DNA from 4 places in the Desulfosporomusa polytropa genome. Region 3 is predicted to be linked to each of the others. Evidence: riboswitches for the same ligand, from Rfam matches in the RefSeq annotation. Region 3 holds a riboswitch; each other region holds the start of a gene.
What was found. A riboswitch is a leader RNA that binds a small molecule or an ion and turns the genes downstream of it on or off. The one in region 3 is predicted to bind cyclic di-AMP.
Positions count from the first base shown of each region.

Region 1: another riboswitch for cyclic di-AMP. It lies ahead of ACZ449_RS04795 (C40 family peptidase); the one in region 3 lies ahead of ACZ449_RS19900 (APC family permease).
Region 2: another riboswitch for cyclic di-AMP. It lies ahead of ACZ449_RS09455 (3D domain-containing protein); the one in region 3 lies ahead of ACZ449_RS19900 (APC family permease).
Region 4: another riboswitch for cyclic di-AMP. It lies ahead of ACZ449_RS07155 (peptidoglycan-binding protein); the one in region 3 lies ahead of ACZ449_RS19900 (APC family permease).

Region 1 is NZ_AP042400.1:672,668-676,281, forward strand. Features, by position in the region: gene ACZ449_RS04790 (glycosyltransferase family 2 protein) at 70-1,029, shown strand; cyclic di-AMP (ydaO/yuaA leader) riboswitch at 1,127-1,265, shown strand; gene ACZ449_RS04795 (C40 family peptidase) at 1,288-1,938, shown strand; gene ACZ449_RS04800 (ABC transporter ATP-binding protein) at 2,086-3,614, shown strand, end outside.
Region 2 is NZ_AP042400.1:1,627,943-1,631,556, reverse strand. Features, by position in the region: gene guaB (IMP dehydrogenase) at 1-824, opposite strand, end outside; gene ACZ449_RS09455 (3D domain-containing protein) at 967-1,605, opposite strand; cyclic di-AMP (ydaO/yuaA leader) riboswitch at 1,610-1,746, opposite strand; gene ACZ449_RS09450 (FAD-dependent oxidoreductase) at 1,897-3,276, shown strand; gene ACZ449_RS09445 (ferredoxin family protein) at 3,276-3,560, shown strand; gene ACZ449_RS09440 (hypothetical protein) at 3,557-3,614, opposite strand, start outside.
Region 3 is NZ_AP042400.1:3,903,695-3,907,308, forward strand. Features, by position in the region: gene ACZ449_RS19895 (sialidase family protein) at 1-728, shown strand, start outside; gene ACZ449_RS19900 (APC family permease) at 890-2,737, opposite strand; cyclic di-AMP (ydaO/yuaA leader) riboswitch at 2,796-2,932, opposite strand; gene ACZ449_RS19905 (hypothetical protein) at 3,222-3,449, opposite strand; gene ACZ449_RS19910 (heavy metal translocating P-type ATPase) at 3,478-3,614, opposite strand, start outside.
Region 4 is NZ_AP042400.1:1,127,820-1,131,433, forward strand. Features, by position in the region: gene ACZ449_RS07140 (allantoate amidohydrolase) at 1-230, shown strand, start outside; gene ACZ449_RS07145 (3D domain-containing protein) at 376-1,164, shown strand; gene ACZ449_RS07150 (L,D-transpeptidase family protein) at 1,261-1,980, shown strand; cyclic di-AMP (ydaO/yuaA leader) riboswitch at 2,424-2,567, shown strand; gene ACZ449_RS07155 (peptidoglycan-binding protein) at 2,630-3,235, shown strand; gene ACZ449_RS07160 (DMT family transporter) at 3,366-3,614, shown strand, end outside.

The DNA of each region.
Region 1 (3,614 bases), 2.4 Mb from region 3:
ATAGAGTATAATTGCAATCACATGCTAGCAATGTAATAATATAGTGGTGACAAGGAGGTTTGCATATTAATGAGCGTAATGAATAATTCGATATCTATTGTTGTGCCAGTATATAATGAGCAGGATAATGTTGATAACTTTTACAACGAAGTTGTTAAACATATGGAGCAAATGTCATATCGTTTTGAACTTATCTTTGTTGATGATGGCTCAAGCGATGCTACTCCACTTATTTTGGAGCGTTTAGCTACTGCTGATAAGCGGGTGCGGGCGCTTATTATGGCTCGCAATTTTGGCCATCAGGTGGCTTTAACCTGTGGACTGGATCATGCCCAGGGAGAGGCGGTTATTACCATGGATGGTGATATGCAACATCCGCCGGAAATGATACCTTTACTAATTGGTAAATGGGAGGAAGGTTTTCAGGTTGTCCAAACCGTTAGGATAAATACCGAAGGTGTATCCTGGTTTAAGAACATTACCTCAGGTATGTTTTATAAGCTAATGAATGCCCTATCTAATGTCCAGGTTACAGAGGGTGGCTCTGATTTTAGATTGTTGGATAAGCAGGTGGTAGACAGTTTTCGGCGCTTTCGGGAACGAGCCAGATTTATTCGCGGCATGATTAGTGCGATCGGTTACCGTCAAACCAATATTGAATTTATTGCTCCTAAACGGTTTGCCGGACAATCTAAATTTTCATTAAAAAAAATGCTGCATTTTGCCCTTGACGGGATTACTGCTTATTCGAAAACACCACTTCGTTTTGCATTTTATATGGGCATTATACTGGGATTTGGCAGCATTGCCCTAACTATGCATGTTCTCTACATAAAACTCTTTACTGCTGAGGCTGTACCTGGTTGGGCAACAATTACCGCTAGTATTCTACTACTTGGGGGGGTGCAATTGGCGGGAATTGGTATTATTGGTGAGTATGTTGGACGGATATTTGAAGAAGTAAAACAGCGTCCACTCTACTGGCTGCGGGCTGAGATTGGCCAACAAACGGCAAAAAATAAAGAGTGAACTGTTGGTGAAAAAAATAGTTGACCTAATAAATGTAAAAAAAATACGGTTTTGGGAAGGAATTTTTAAGTTTAAGTCGAATAATAATAAATAAGAGCATTATAGAAAGCCGAATCCAGCTCAGGTACGGGGGAACCAAGTTAAGGGGGTGAAACTTGATAAGCGCCAGCTTTTCAAGTAGGGTGCCTGCAACCCTAACCCGTCAGCTAACCTCGGAGGCCAGTGAGAGGAGAAACCAATTTGCACAATTTTTCCAGGATTATTGTCGCTTTATGCCTCTTTTTAGGTACAACTGCTTTTGCCTATGCGGCGGGAACATATGAGGCTGGCGACCAGGGAGATGATGTAGCCGCTATTCAAGCTCAGCTGAATAATCTGGGTTTTAATGCTGGTACAGCAGATGGCGATTTTGGAACTCTAACGGTTAATGCTGTTAAATCATTCCAAAAAGAACGTGGTCTTGAAACAGACGGTGTGATTGGAGCGCAAACCTACCGTGCTCTGATGGGACGGGATATTCCAGCCAGTCGTGATTCCTCTACCGCTTCGGTAAGGCGTATCATACAGACTTCCTTGAGTTACAGAGGGGTACCGTATGTGTTTGGGGGGACGACCCCTGACGGTTTTGACTGTTCTGGTTTTACCCGCTATGTTTTTGCTCAGAGCGGTATTTATTTGCCTCGAATGGCTGATGAACAATTTGAAGTTGGACGGCATGTATCGTATAGTCGTCTTCAACCTGGAGACTTGGTGTTTTTTAGCACCTATACTTCAGGAGCATCTCACAGTGGCATCTATATTGGTGATGGTAGATTTATCAGTGCGACGTCTAGCAGTGGTGTAAGAATTGATAGTCTAGATAGTGGCTACTGGGGTTCATGCTATATTGGTGCTCGACGGGTGATGTAAACTAGAAAGGAAGGCATTGTTGGCCTTCCTTTTTTAGTTTAAATACAAGTATTAATGGGCGGATTTTTACATAAGTACTTGTATTTAATGCTAGTAACTGCGACAATATAAGTGGACAAGTTAAGCAGTATTAAGTGGAGATAGATTATGTTTAGTTTTTATTGGCGAAAGTTTATAGAACCATATTGGTTATTAGCTTTAACAGCTGTAATGTGTTTTATTGTTGCAAGTTTAGCGGGCTTGGCGGCGCCGCTGGTAGTTAAGATGCTTATTGACGATGCGCTGACCGGGGGAAATATTACGTTTTTGCATTTGATTACCGCGGGTATCATGATGCTATACCTCATTCGTGGTTTGTTTTCCTATTTTTATGGATATAGTATGGCTAAAGCTGCTAATAAGATGTTGGCTAAACTCCGTCAGGACATGTTTAGTAAGCTGCAATCGTTAGATTATGCCTATTTCATGAAGAATTCTTCCGGAGAGCTTATTTCGTTATTTACCAATGATCTTTCATTTATTCAACAGGCAGTTACAGTAGGCATTCCTGATGCTATTGTTGAGTCACTTAATCTGTTGGCTATCGTAGCAATTATGATTTATTTTGATTGGGAACTGGCTATGGTGACTTTTGCTACTTTACCATTTATCATTATTGCCATTAGCTTTTTTAATAATAAAATTGGCCGTTTAGGGGTAATTGTTGACCATACGCTTGCTAAAGTTACAGCCATTATTCAACAATCATTGCTATCGGTGATCATCGTGCAAAGTTATGTTCGGGAAGATTATGAATACAAAAAATTCAGTGACAAGATTCAGCAAGCAGCTAGTGATTTACTAAAAACTCAGCGATTAAGCGCAATTTTGGTAGCATTAGTAGAATTTCTTGCCGCTATCGGTTTAACTATTATCGTTTGGTACGGCGGTCGGGAGGTTATTCAGGGCGATCTGAGTATCGGTGGAATGTTTGCTTTTCTTGTTTATATTATCAATATTCCGATGCCTGTACGCAAAATCAGCCAAGCACTAACTTATCTGAAACTTGGTGTGGTAGCCTGGGGACGTATTAACAGCTTACTTAATGAACAAACTCCGTCTGTGGTTGATGGCTATTTACAGATGCCTAAGGCTGAGGGATTAGTTGAGTTTAAAGATGTGTCATTTGCGTACCAAACCGGCAACCTGATATTGGAAAATATCAACATTATTGCGCGGCCAGGTGAAGTGGTTGCTATTGTTGGACCCAGTGGGGCGGGTAAATCGTCATTTGCCAATCTACTCTTACGCTTTTACGATCCTAATAAAGGAACTGTTTATATAGATGGAATAGATATTAAAAAACTTAAAATTGGTGATTTGCGGCGACAGATTGGTTTCATTCAGCAGGAGCCGGTGTTATTTAACACCACTATTGTGGAAAACATTCGCTATGGCAGGCCCACTGCAACCGTAAGTGAGATTGAACAAGCAGCTCGGTTAGCTAATGCTTACGACTTTATTAGGGAGTTGCCACAAGGCTATAATACGATAGTGGGAGAATTGGGCGGAAATTTGTCTGGTGGTCAGCGCCAGCGGATTGCTATTGCCAGAGCGATAATTACTGAACCTGCCATATTACTTTTTGATGAACCGACCGCGGCCCTTGATGCTCATACCGAAAAACAGGTTATGTC
Region 2 (3,614 bases), 2.3 Mb from region 3:
GCAATAAGCTCCACATGCGGAAAAGCATTTTTAATTTTCCGTACAGAATCAAGCACACCTGTTGAATGACCATGCGCAGTATCAACGACAATAACGTCAACCTTCGCGCCAACAACGGCCTCAACACGCTCCATCATATCTGCGCCTACACCAATAGCGGCAGCTACCAACAAACGTCCCTTCGCATCTTTGGCAGAGTTGGGATATTTCTGTGCTTTTTCGATATCTTTAATGGTAATAAGCCCTTTTAAGTTACCATCATTATCAAGTAATGGCAATTTCTCAATTCTGTGTTCACGCAAAATTTCCTTAGCTTCTGTTAGTGATGTGCCAACAGGTGCAGTAATAAGGTGCTCTCTCGTCATACAGTCAACTATTCTGCGACTCAAATCAGTTTCAAAACGGAGGTCACGATTAGTTAAGATACCTACTAATTTACCATTATCTGTTACCGGTACACCTGATATATGGTATTTCTCCATAAGATCATGGGCATCTTGAAGTAAGTTGGTAGGCGATAAAAATATGGGATCCACAATGATACCATGTTCCGAACGCTTGACTTTATCAATCTCGTTAGCCTGGGCAGCAATCGGCATGTTTTTATGGATTACTCCTACCCCTCCCTCACGCGCCATGGCGATTGCCATTCGAGCCTCGGTAACCGTGTCCATACCGGAGCTAATGATAGGAATGTTAAGCTTAATGTTTTTTGTTAAATAGGTAGATACTTCAACTTCTCTGGGCAAAACGTCTGATTTGGCAGGTACAAGTAATACATCGTCAAAAGTTAAGCCTTCTGGGCCAAATTTGTTGTCAAACATTAACAGAACTCCTTTCGTACAACATGATCATAAATAGGTATTTCTCAATATAATAACATAAATAAACTTGCCAAATCTACCACTTTATATGTAATTATAAAAAAAATAATACAATGCCTGACGAAAATGCCAGGCATTGTTACTAGTTGAGGACATATAATTTTACATTTTGAACACCAAAGTCATACGCTTTGTCGACAGAATGCATAGCAATATCGATGCGATTTCCTTTAATTGCGCCACCTGTATCTTCGGCAACCGCATACATGCTATTGCCATCAGCAAACTCAATATATACCCTTGAACCAAGCGGAATAACACGGGGATCAACGGCAATTACACCTGGTCGTACCTGGGTTCCCATATAGGTTAAACTGCCCCATTGGGCATTATCGTGCGGACCGGCAGCGTAGGCGGTAGCTTTTATGTCCAGGACGGTCTTATAACGTCCTGGTGCAGTGCCGCGCGATGCTTCCGGCATACGACCACCGTATAGGCTTTGTAAGGTTTCTTGACCGACAACACCATCGGCGGTAAGATTTTTTGCCTGTTGAAAGTTAATTACCGCCTGTTCGGTCGTTTCACCAAAAACACCGTCAACCGTAAGATTGCTATCACCCCAATCACTAAGCTTAGTTTGCAGTTCAATTACATCTTGGCCTGTCATACCTATGCTAAGTGTCTGGTCGCCAAGCGCAGCAAAAGCCATCGGTGTCCAGATGGCAGCTGCTAAAACTGCCATCGCAATGGTACTTGTAACGATTTTTTTGATGTTTTTCATATAAAACACCCCTTTCTAAATGCCTACGAGGTTAGCTGACGGGTTCGGGACAAAGGGAAATCCCTACCGCAATCGCGGATTCACCCCAAAAATGGTTCCCCCATTTTCCTTTTTCATTAGGAAATTCGGCATGCTGTTATGATACAGGATAGTTTGGAATGATGCAATTCTTGTTTCGATAAATTATCTGAGAATATTGATTATTAACAGCTATTCTCTCTATAATGCTTTGGTATGCGTGCCCCTAAATATAAATTTATGATTACGCGTAAACTAAAACTGGGTGAGTATATGTTAAAACATTGGTATGAGGCTAAAAGATCGCACAAAATACCAGATAAAATCAGTAGTTTAAAAGCAGAAAATCAGGATAGTACCATCGCTGAAAAAAAATATGATGTTATTGTAGCCGGAGCCGGTCCAGCCGGATTAACAGCGGCCTATTTTCTGGCTCGCGACAGCCTTAACGTGCTTGTCCTAGAACGCGGCCCTTATGCCGGGGCCAAAACCTGCGGCGGCGCCAGTATTATGGCTGAGCATACCCATAAACTTTTCCCTAACTTTTGGGAAGAGTGTCATTGCGAACGAATTATCACTGATCAATCCTATTGGTTGATGACTGAGGATTCTGTTCTTTCTTCAAGGTTTCAGAGCGACCGACTTGCCGCCGCACCTTACAACAGATTTTCTGTTAAGCGTGTTAATCTCTATAAGTGGCTGGCCGACAAAGCAACGGAAGCTGGCGCGCAAGTACTCTTCAACCATACGGTAAAGCAAGTCATATTTAACGAGGATGGTCTGGCTGCAGGTGTACTAACGCAAAATGATGGTAAGTTTTTGGCCGATATCATTATTCTGGCAGATGGCGCTAATTCTCTATTGGCTGAACGTTCAGGACTGGCGCCCCGGGTAACACCGGAAAACATGTCTCTATATGTAAAAGAGACTATTGCCCTGCCTGCAAGTCTGATTGAAGAAAGATTTAATTTGCTGCCAGGTCAAGGTACAATAATCGGGTTGCTTGGTTATCCTACTGCTGGATTTAACGGCACTGGTTCCATACATACCTTTAGAGACAGTATAAATATCAGTGTAGGTATGGCGGTAGCCAGTTTTGCCCAAGCAGGCTTCTACCCCAATGACCTCTTAGAACGAGTAAAAAAACACCCCCACATCAAACGATTGATTGCTGGGGGCCAGACTATTGAATATGGCGGCTCATTAATTCCCGAGGGGGGTTATAACGCTATTCCTCCATTGGTACATCCCGGCCTGGTGATTATTGGTGACGCTGGTTCGTTGGTCAATGGTACGCATGGCATAAACCTTGCGATGTGGTCTGGTTTTTATGCGGCCAAAGCCGTCTATGCGGCAAAGATTAGCCGGGATTATTCGGTCGGTAAGCTGTCTTTATATACAAAGCTCTTACAAGAAAGCTTCATTATACAAGATTTACAAGCTAACGCCGGTGCTGCCGCGCTAATGCGCAATATCCCTTATGCGTTTGATCTTTATTCCCACATGGCAAATGAAGCGGCTTATCAGGTTTCGCGGGTATATACAATGCCCAAACGGGCCAAGCGGCTTATGGTGTACAAAAAAATAACAAGCATGCAGCCAGTCTTGAAGATATTGTCCGATATTTGGAAAACGTGGAAGGTGATTCGTTAATGCAACTACAGGATAAAATTATGCTCATACATTTTAATCCAGATAACAGCATTCAGCATGTTGCTGTACAAAATCAGGAACACTGCAGTACCTGTGAAGAGAAGCAATGCCTAACCATCTGTCCTACCGGCGTATTTAAATGGGACTGCCAATCAGGCAGTCCCATACTAGTACATTATAAGCAATGCGTTGAATGCGGTGCCTGCCGGCTAATTTGCCGGTTTGACAACATTCTGTTTGATTATCCGCCAGGAGGCATGGGGGTGGCTTACTGGGAAGGTTAATTCTTTCCCAGTACAAACGGTGCAAACCCGATCTCACCCCAATAGTGGTTATAG
Region 3 (3,614 bases):
AATGGCTTATCCCGATCTTCTACTGCCAAACAGCTCCAGGCAAGAAATGGATAGGATATCAGGATACCAGTGCGGTAAAAATTTCTGCAGATAATGGCATGACTTGGGTAGAGTATCAAGTTCCGAACAGTACCGGTTGTGTGCATATGAATGTCGAGAAACTGGCGGACGGGACTTTATTGGCTCTTTTCAGAAGCCGCTGGGCGGATAATATTTATGTAAGTCATTCGAACGACAACGGCAGAAGTTGGACTCAGCCTGTCCCGACAGTACTTCCCAACAATAATTCTTCCATTCAGTTCACAGTACTCAACAATGGACACCTGGCTCTTGTATTCAATAATGTAAATGCGGAAAACTGCGCAGAACGCCGGGCATCCCTTTATGATGAAATTGAAGATGACTGTGAACCAACGCCTCAAATAACAGAATCTGAGGAAGCTCCGGAACCCGAATTGAATGGAAAGACTGCTTTCTGGGGTGCACCGCGAGCGCCAATGACCCTTGCCATTTCCCAAGATAACGGTAACACATGGCCCTACATCCGAAACCTGGAAGTGGGCGACGGCTATTGCTTAACCAATAACTCCAAAGAAAAACTGAATCGTGAATATTCCTATCCATCCATAAAACAAACAGCCGATGGGAAAATTCATATTACTTTTACCTATTTTAGACAGGTAATTAAATATGTTTGCGTTACCGAAGACTGGGTAAAAGATAAGTAAGCTCTCCATTTTTATACTCTCTGATATATTTTGAAAACCCGACTTGCGCTGAGCCTTTGGCGAAAGCGGAAATTGATGTTGCCCTTATCCAGAGAAAAGTTATTCTTTCAATCTGGACAGAAAAAGCCTTCCAGTGCCTAAAGCTCTGGAAGGCTTTTCTCCTATACTTTCAAATGATAGGGTACGGTAGTTACAATGACATTTTCTTTCCAAATAAGCGTATTTCGTAAAAACCAGCCGGTTTGGTTGTGCAAGAGGCGATGCCAGGATTTCCTGGTCTCAAACTCGGGGATAATGACTGTGATATAATCATCCGGCCCCTTTTCCCGTTCCTTCTTCTCAATAAAATGCAGAAGTGGCCTCATTAATAACCGATACGGCGAACGGATAACGATCAATTCTACACCCGGGTCCCACAGCTTCCATTTTTCAATGACCTTTTTTGTCGTTTCTTCATTGTTAGAAACGTGAACAGCCAGAATATTATCACCAATCATCTTGGCATATTTGATGGTTTCATACACCACGCGCGTCGTTGTCGAAACAGGCACAATAACGATGTGTTTACCCTCGGGAAATGTGGCTGCTCCTTTTTCATAGCATTCTTCCGGCAGATGCAGCTGGTCGGCAATAGAATTATAGTGGCCCTTAATAGCTGTAAAGATGTAGATCATAATGGGAATAAACAATAAGACAATCCAGGCGCCATAGATGAATTTTGTTATGGTAATAATAAGAACAACCAGACCAGTGGTAAGAGCGCCAATGCCATTTAGCAAAGCCCGAATCTGCCACCCTTTACCACGCTCCCGGTTCCAGTGAACAACCATGCTAGACTGGGCAATGGTAAAAGAAATGAATACGCCAATGGCGTACAAAGAAATGAGATGCTCCGTATTTCCCCGAAACACGATAATTAGTAGAGCGGCCGCAACAGTAAGTAAAATAATACCATTGGAAAATGTCAGCCGCTCGCCGCGTGTCGCCAAATAACGCGGCATATATCCATCTTTGGCAACAATGGATAACAGCACCGGCAAGCCGTTATAAGCCGTATTGCCTGCCAAATATAATACCATCATCGTAGTAATCTGAATATAATAATAGGCAGCCGATCGGCCAAAAATTTCTTCTGCCAATTGCGACATAGCCGTTACCTCAGCTATTGGTAAAATGTGATAATGCATGACAAGGTAGGTAATTCCCAGAAACATAAAACCCAGGATTCCTGCCATCCAGTACGTAGTAATAGCAGCATTGCGGGCTTCTGGCTTTCGGAACATAGGAACACTATCAGCAATAGCTTCAACCCCTGTCATTGAGCTACAACCATTAGCAAAGGCCCGTAGAATCACGAACAGCATCGACCAATCCAACTGCTGGCGAGCTAATGACTCTGGTGGCAGCATGTAGGGGGCAACAGTAACAGACTTCCATATACCTATTGCAATTAAAATAATGATACCAAGTAAAAAAGCGTAGGTAGGTATTACGAAGGCATTGGAGGATTCCCGGACTCCGCGCAAATTAACCAGCATTAATATGGCAAAAAGCACCAGTACATCAATAGTTACTTCCCGCCCCGCCAAAGCAGGAAAAGCCGAAACAATAGCTGCTGTGCCAGCCGAGACACTCACCGCAGCTGTCAGTACATAATCAGCAAAAACAGAGCCAGCTGCCACCAACGCCGGCATCTTACCCAGGTTCTTCTTGGCTACCGTATAGGCCCCGCCACCCTCAGGATTGGCTTTGGCCACCTGCACATAGGATAACACTACAATGGCCAGCAGTGACAGAATGCCTATCGCTACAGGCCCCATAAACCCGTAAGCTACCAGGCTGGGAACAGCAACCAACGCAAGCATAATTTGTTCCGGACCATAAGCAACCGATGATAACGCATCTGAGGAAAAAATAGACAGTGCCTTCCACTTAGGAAGTTTTTCATGAGCCAATTCCCGATTATGAAGTGGCTTGCCGATAAGTAATCGGCGCAGTACGCGCATCATAGTAGCGCCTCCAGTTTCCTTATTCAATTTGAACACAAAAAAAAGACCTGCCGGTCTTTCGACCTCTTGCTTTAGCCTGCGAAGTTAGCTGTCGGGTAGGATGACAAGAGAAAAACATCCCTTTTGCCAATTGGCAAAATTAACCCCAAAAAGTGGTTCCTCCGCTTCCATTCTGGAACTCGGCCTTGTGTTTTTTTACTAAGTGTAATCATACTGCTTTTCTATTCACACATAAAGTCTTGCTACGCCTGATTAACGCCTGCTAGGTGTCATTGCTACTCACTACAGCGCTTTTGGATTCTCCGCTCATAGGCGCGCTTTCTTTTGCGAGTTGTGGCTCGTTTTTTCAAAAATATAATTACACTCATTGTAAAAAAAATGGAGACCATCATAAAGAGGATCTCCAAAACACTTCATATAAATACACTTTACCACTGGTTGCTATAATTTTGCTGGCAAAAAATGTATATGTTCACCTTACTATCTAGGCTTTAACCATACCATCTTGCCGTTCTGCTATTAAGTCTTCCAGCCGTTCTTTTTGACGCATAAGTTCGTCTACCGAAATCTCGCCCATACCTTGTTGAGGAGCATTCATTGGCATAGTTGGCAATAAGCCTTGCATTGAATGTTCAGACATCATTTTGTACCCAAAAGCACCTGCAAGAGTACCAACAACTAAACCTATCCAAAAATCACTTCTTGCAAACATATTTTCACCCCCTTTCATTAAAAATAATTTATATAGTTTTTTTATTTGCTATCAAAATCCGCGCGCTATTTAGCACCACGCCAATTGTTGCAGCATTATGGATCAGCGCCGAAATCATTGGGTTAGTTCGGCCAATAGCCCCGAGAAGCATGGCTGCCGTATTAA
Region 4 (3,614 bases), 2.8 Mb from region 3:
TAAATCAAATTATGGAAGAGGTTTGTTGTAAGTTAAATCAGACCAGTGTACGTCTTGATAGCCGCGTTGGACATGACGCCATGAATATAGCGCATATAGCGCCTGCAGCCTTACTATTGATTCCCTGCAAGAATGGTATCAGTCATAATGCTTACGAAGATGTAGCACCTGAGGATATAGCGGCTGGTATTGCTGTATTAACAGAAACCCTATATGAATTGGCCAAGTAGTTGAAAATAATTATATAAAATCATAGTAGCAAAAGCCTAATTGCTAGAGCAATTGGGCTTTTGCTAATTTTACCGCTAGGAATTATGTAAAGTATATGATAGAATATCTTCGAATCCCAACCATCAAATGAAAGGAGTATTCCTATTGAAAAAAAAGCTAGTCATTATCATGTTGATGGTTTTCGCAATGCCGCTGTTTTCCTCAGCATTGCCTCAGGCTGAGGCTGCGGGTTGGGAGACTAAACTGGCTGAAGTTGTTACGGAAAACGCAACTGCTGCTCAGCTGGAAGAGTTATTAAAAATGCGGGAGACTCTAAATCCAAAGGATAAGCAGGTTTTATGGGGAGCTCTTGCTAAGACAGCGATTGAGCGTACCGGAAAAGCTGATATGGTGAATAATCTTACTGCGTTATCACAGCAGCTGTCAGCACAAGATCAAGCAGCTGCTAAAGTAACTATTGTTAAAGCAGTAGAAACTGCCGTGCGCAGCAAAGTAGATGAGAAAGTTAAAGAAGTGGTAACTGGTCGACTGGCAGGCTATCAAGATGAATTTGATCTGCTTTCGACCTTGCTCAACAGTAGTAGTACCCTGACACCTGCAGCCGTCCAGAATAACAACTCTCTTGCCGGTGCGCCGCAAAACTATAGTAAGCTGATTAACATGACTGCGACAGCTTACGGTCCGGGTCCAATTGATAATGGTAAATGGAATGACCTGACTTATGTAGGCGGCAAGGTTAAAAAGGGGATAGTAGCCGTAGATCCTGCTGTTATCCCTATGGGAACCAAACTTTGGGTTGAAGGTTATGGCCAAGCTATAGCTGACGATCAAGGCAGTGCTATTAAAGGCAATCGTATTGATTTAGCGTTTAATTCCAGACAAGAAGCGCTGGATTATGGGATTCAAAATGTGAAAGTATATGTTCTCAAATAACCGGCTTCGGCCGGTTTTTCTTTTTTGCAGTTCATATCCCTTTTTATGGAGGCATATATTTGGAAAGAAGAGTGCTGTCTACAAGGAGGGATTGGAATGAAAGCTGCTTTGTTATTTAGATTTAAGCACAAGCAGATAATTTGTGGTATAGCGGTTTTGGCAATTGTAAGTATTGTCTTTAGTATAGCTGGCTTTGAATATATGGATGAACAAGAATTAGCGTCGCTAGATACCAATCAGCCCAACCAGACACCTACAGGCAAAGTGAGTGTGGTAATAAATACTCAATCTAAAGTACTTGAAGTTTACAATGATGAACAGGTATATAAAAAATACCGGATTGCAGTAGGCAAAAGTAAAACTCCGACACCGATTGGCGAGTGGAATGTGGTATGGAAAGACTATGATTGGGGAACCGGATTTGGAACACGCTGGATGGGGCTAAATGTTCCTTGGGGAACTTACGGTATACATGGGACAAATAAACCATGGTCGATAGGTCAATTTGCCAGTCATGGTTGTATCAGGCTGCGTAATAAAGATGTTGAAGAATTGTTTGAATGGATCCCAATTGGGACTCCTGTGCGTATCGAAGGCCAAAGGGTTAAAGTTAAAAGAACGCTTAAATATAAAACTTCAGGGCCTGATGTTGTTGCTTTACAAATGAAACTTAAAGAACTAGGCTACTTTGCGGGTAGAGCAGATGGCTTGTTTGGTGTTATGACTGAGGAAGCTGTTAAGGCTTATCAGACAGATAAAGGAATAACTACAACTGGTGCAGCTACTAAAGAGCTTTGCGCTGCTTTAGGGCTATAGAAATTGATTATCATAATAGCGTTAATGAACAAGTTGGTCTGATTGAAATGGCAATAAAATAGCGCCGCTAGGAAAGCGACGCTTAATGAAGGGGAGAGGAAATTATGCTTAGTTTAACCAAGCGCCAGGCGGCTATACTGCTTGGCGTTGTTTTATTGCTGATAGTGGCTGGCTGATTTACTGTGAGATGTTAACTGTAGGTTTAAGACCATCTATCAGCCCGTGGACGGGGGAGTTGTCTAAAGAAATTCTAAAAAACATGATGTAGTCTAAAAGAGGTGATGATAGTTTGCCACTATTACCACCCTTTCAGTTAAGCCGTCTGCCTGCGGGTGGGCGGTGTTTTTTTACTAGTATGGTGTTTTAATGACGATTGCAGTCCTTGGAGTCCAACGTCAAGTTTAAATAATCATAAAATTGACCACAACGTAAAAATAGTGTAATATTAAAATTAGCCGAATCCATTAGGTACGGGGGACCCAATAAACATATAGGGGTGAATCCGTGTTAAGCGGTAGGGCGTTCTCGACCTCTTTTCTTATGCCCGAATCCGACAGCTAACCCCGGAGGCTAAAAGCCATGAAGGTTTTTGTGTTTTGCGTTGCGAAACAGCTAACCTCGGAGGCGCAATATAAAGAGAGGTGATTGATTGGGAAAAGCATTATTTAAAGTGGTTTGTATAGTTTATCTCTTGTTAGCAGTCAGCGTTCCAATGGGAGGCTTAGCAGCAGGTGCAGGATCATCACAAGAGTATCCTGCTATAATGCTCGGGGCGCGCGGCGAGCAAGTGCGGATTGTGCAAAAACATTTGGCAGATGGTGGATTTTATGCTGGAGACATTGACGGTGTATTTGGTCCAATTACTGCCAAAGCTGTACAAGAATTTCAACGCAGTGCCTATCTTACAGTAAATGGTATTGTTGATAAAGAAACCTTTGCCTATCTTGGACGTTTGGCTGGTGAGCCAAGCAGGTATAGCCGCTCCTTGGTTATGAGAGCATCGGCTTACTCTGCGCATGATCCAGGTAATGGTAGTTATACATATGGCGGAAACCTTTTACGTAAGGGTTTAGTTGCTGTCGATCCGACGGTTATTCCTTTAGGAACCCGGTTATATATTCAAGGATATGGCTATGCAGTAGCTGATGATATCGGTGGCGCAATTAAAGGCAGTTGTATTGATTTAGCTTTTGATAGTCGCCGTGAGGCCTTGAATTTTGGTGTACAAAGAGTAACCGTGTATGTAGTTGACTGAGATTTGGCAGGTTTCGGCCTGCTTTTTTTATTTGCCATAGGTAGCTGTTACTAATATCCCCCGAATATTAAAAAGCCCCAAGTATTATACTACAGATAGAATTTTAGTATTTTACGGGGGTTGGTTAGGCTTGAATTTTATATCAAGTGAAATGCTGCCATTGGTGCTGGCTTTTGTTTCTGGGGTGTTAATGGCAGTACAAGGTTCGATTAATACTGGTTTGAGTAAGGTCATAGGCCTGTTAGAAGCTACTTTTGTCGTTCACCTTACAGGAACTATCTTAGTCATGCTACTACTATTCATAGGTAATCTAGGCAAGGGTAATCTGTCTGCATGGCAAGAGGCTCCGTGGTATTCCTGGTTGGGGGGGATACTTGGT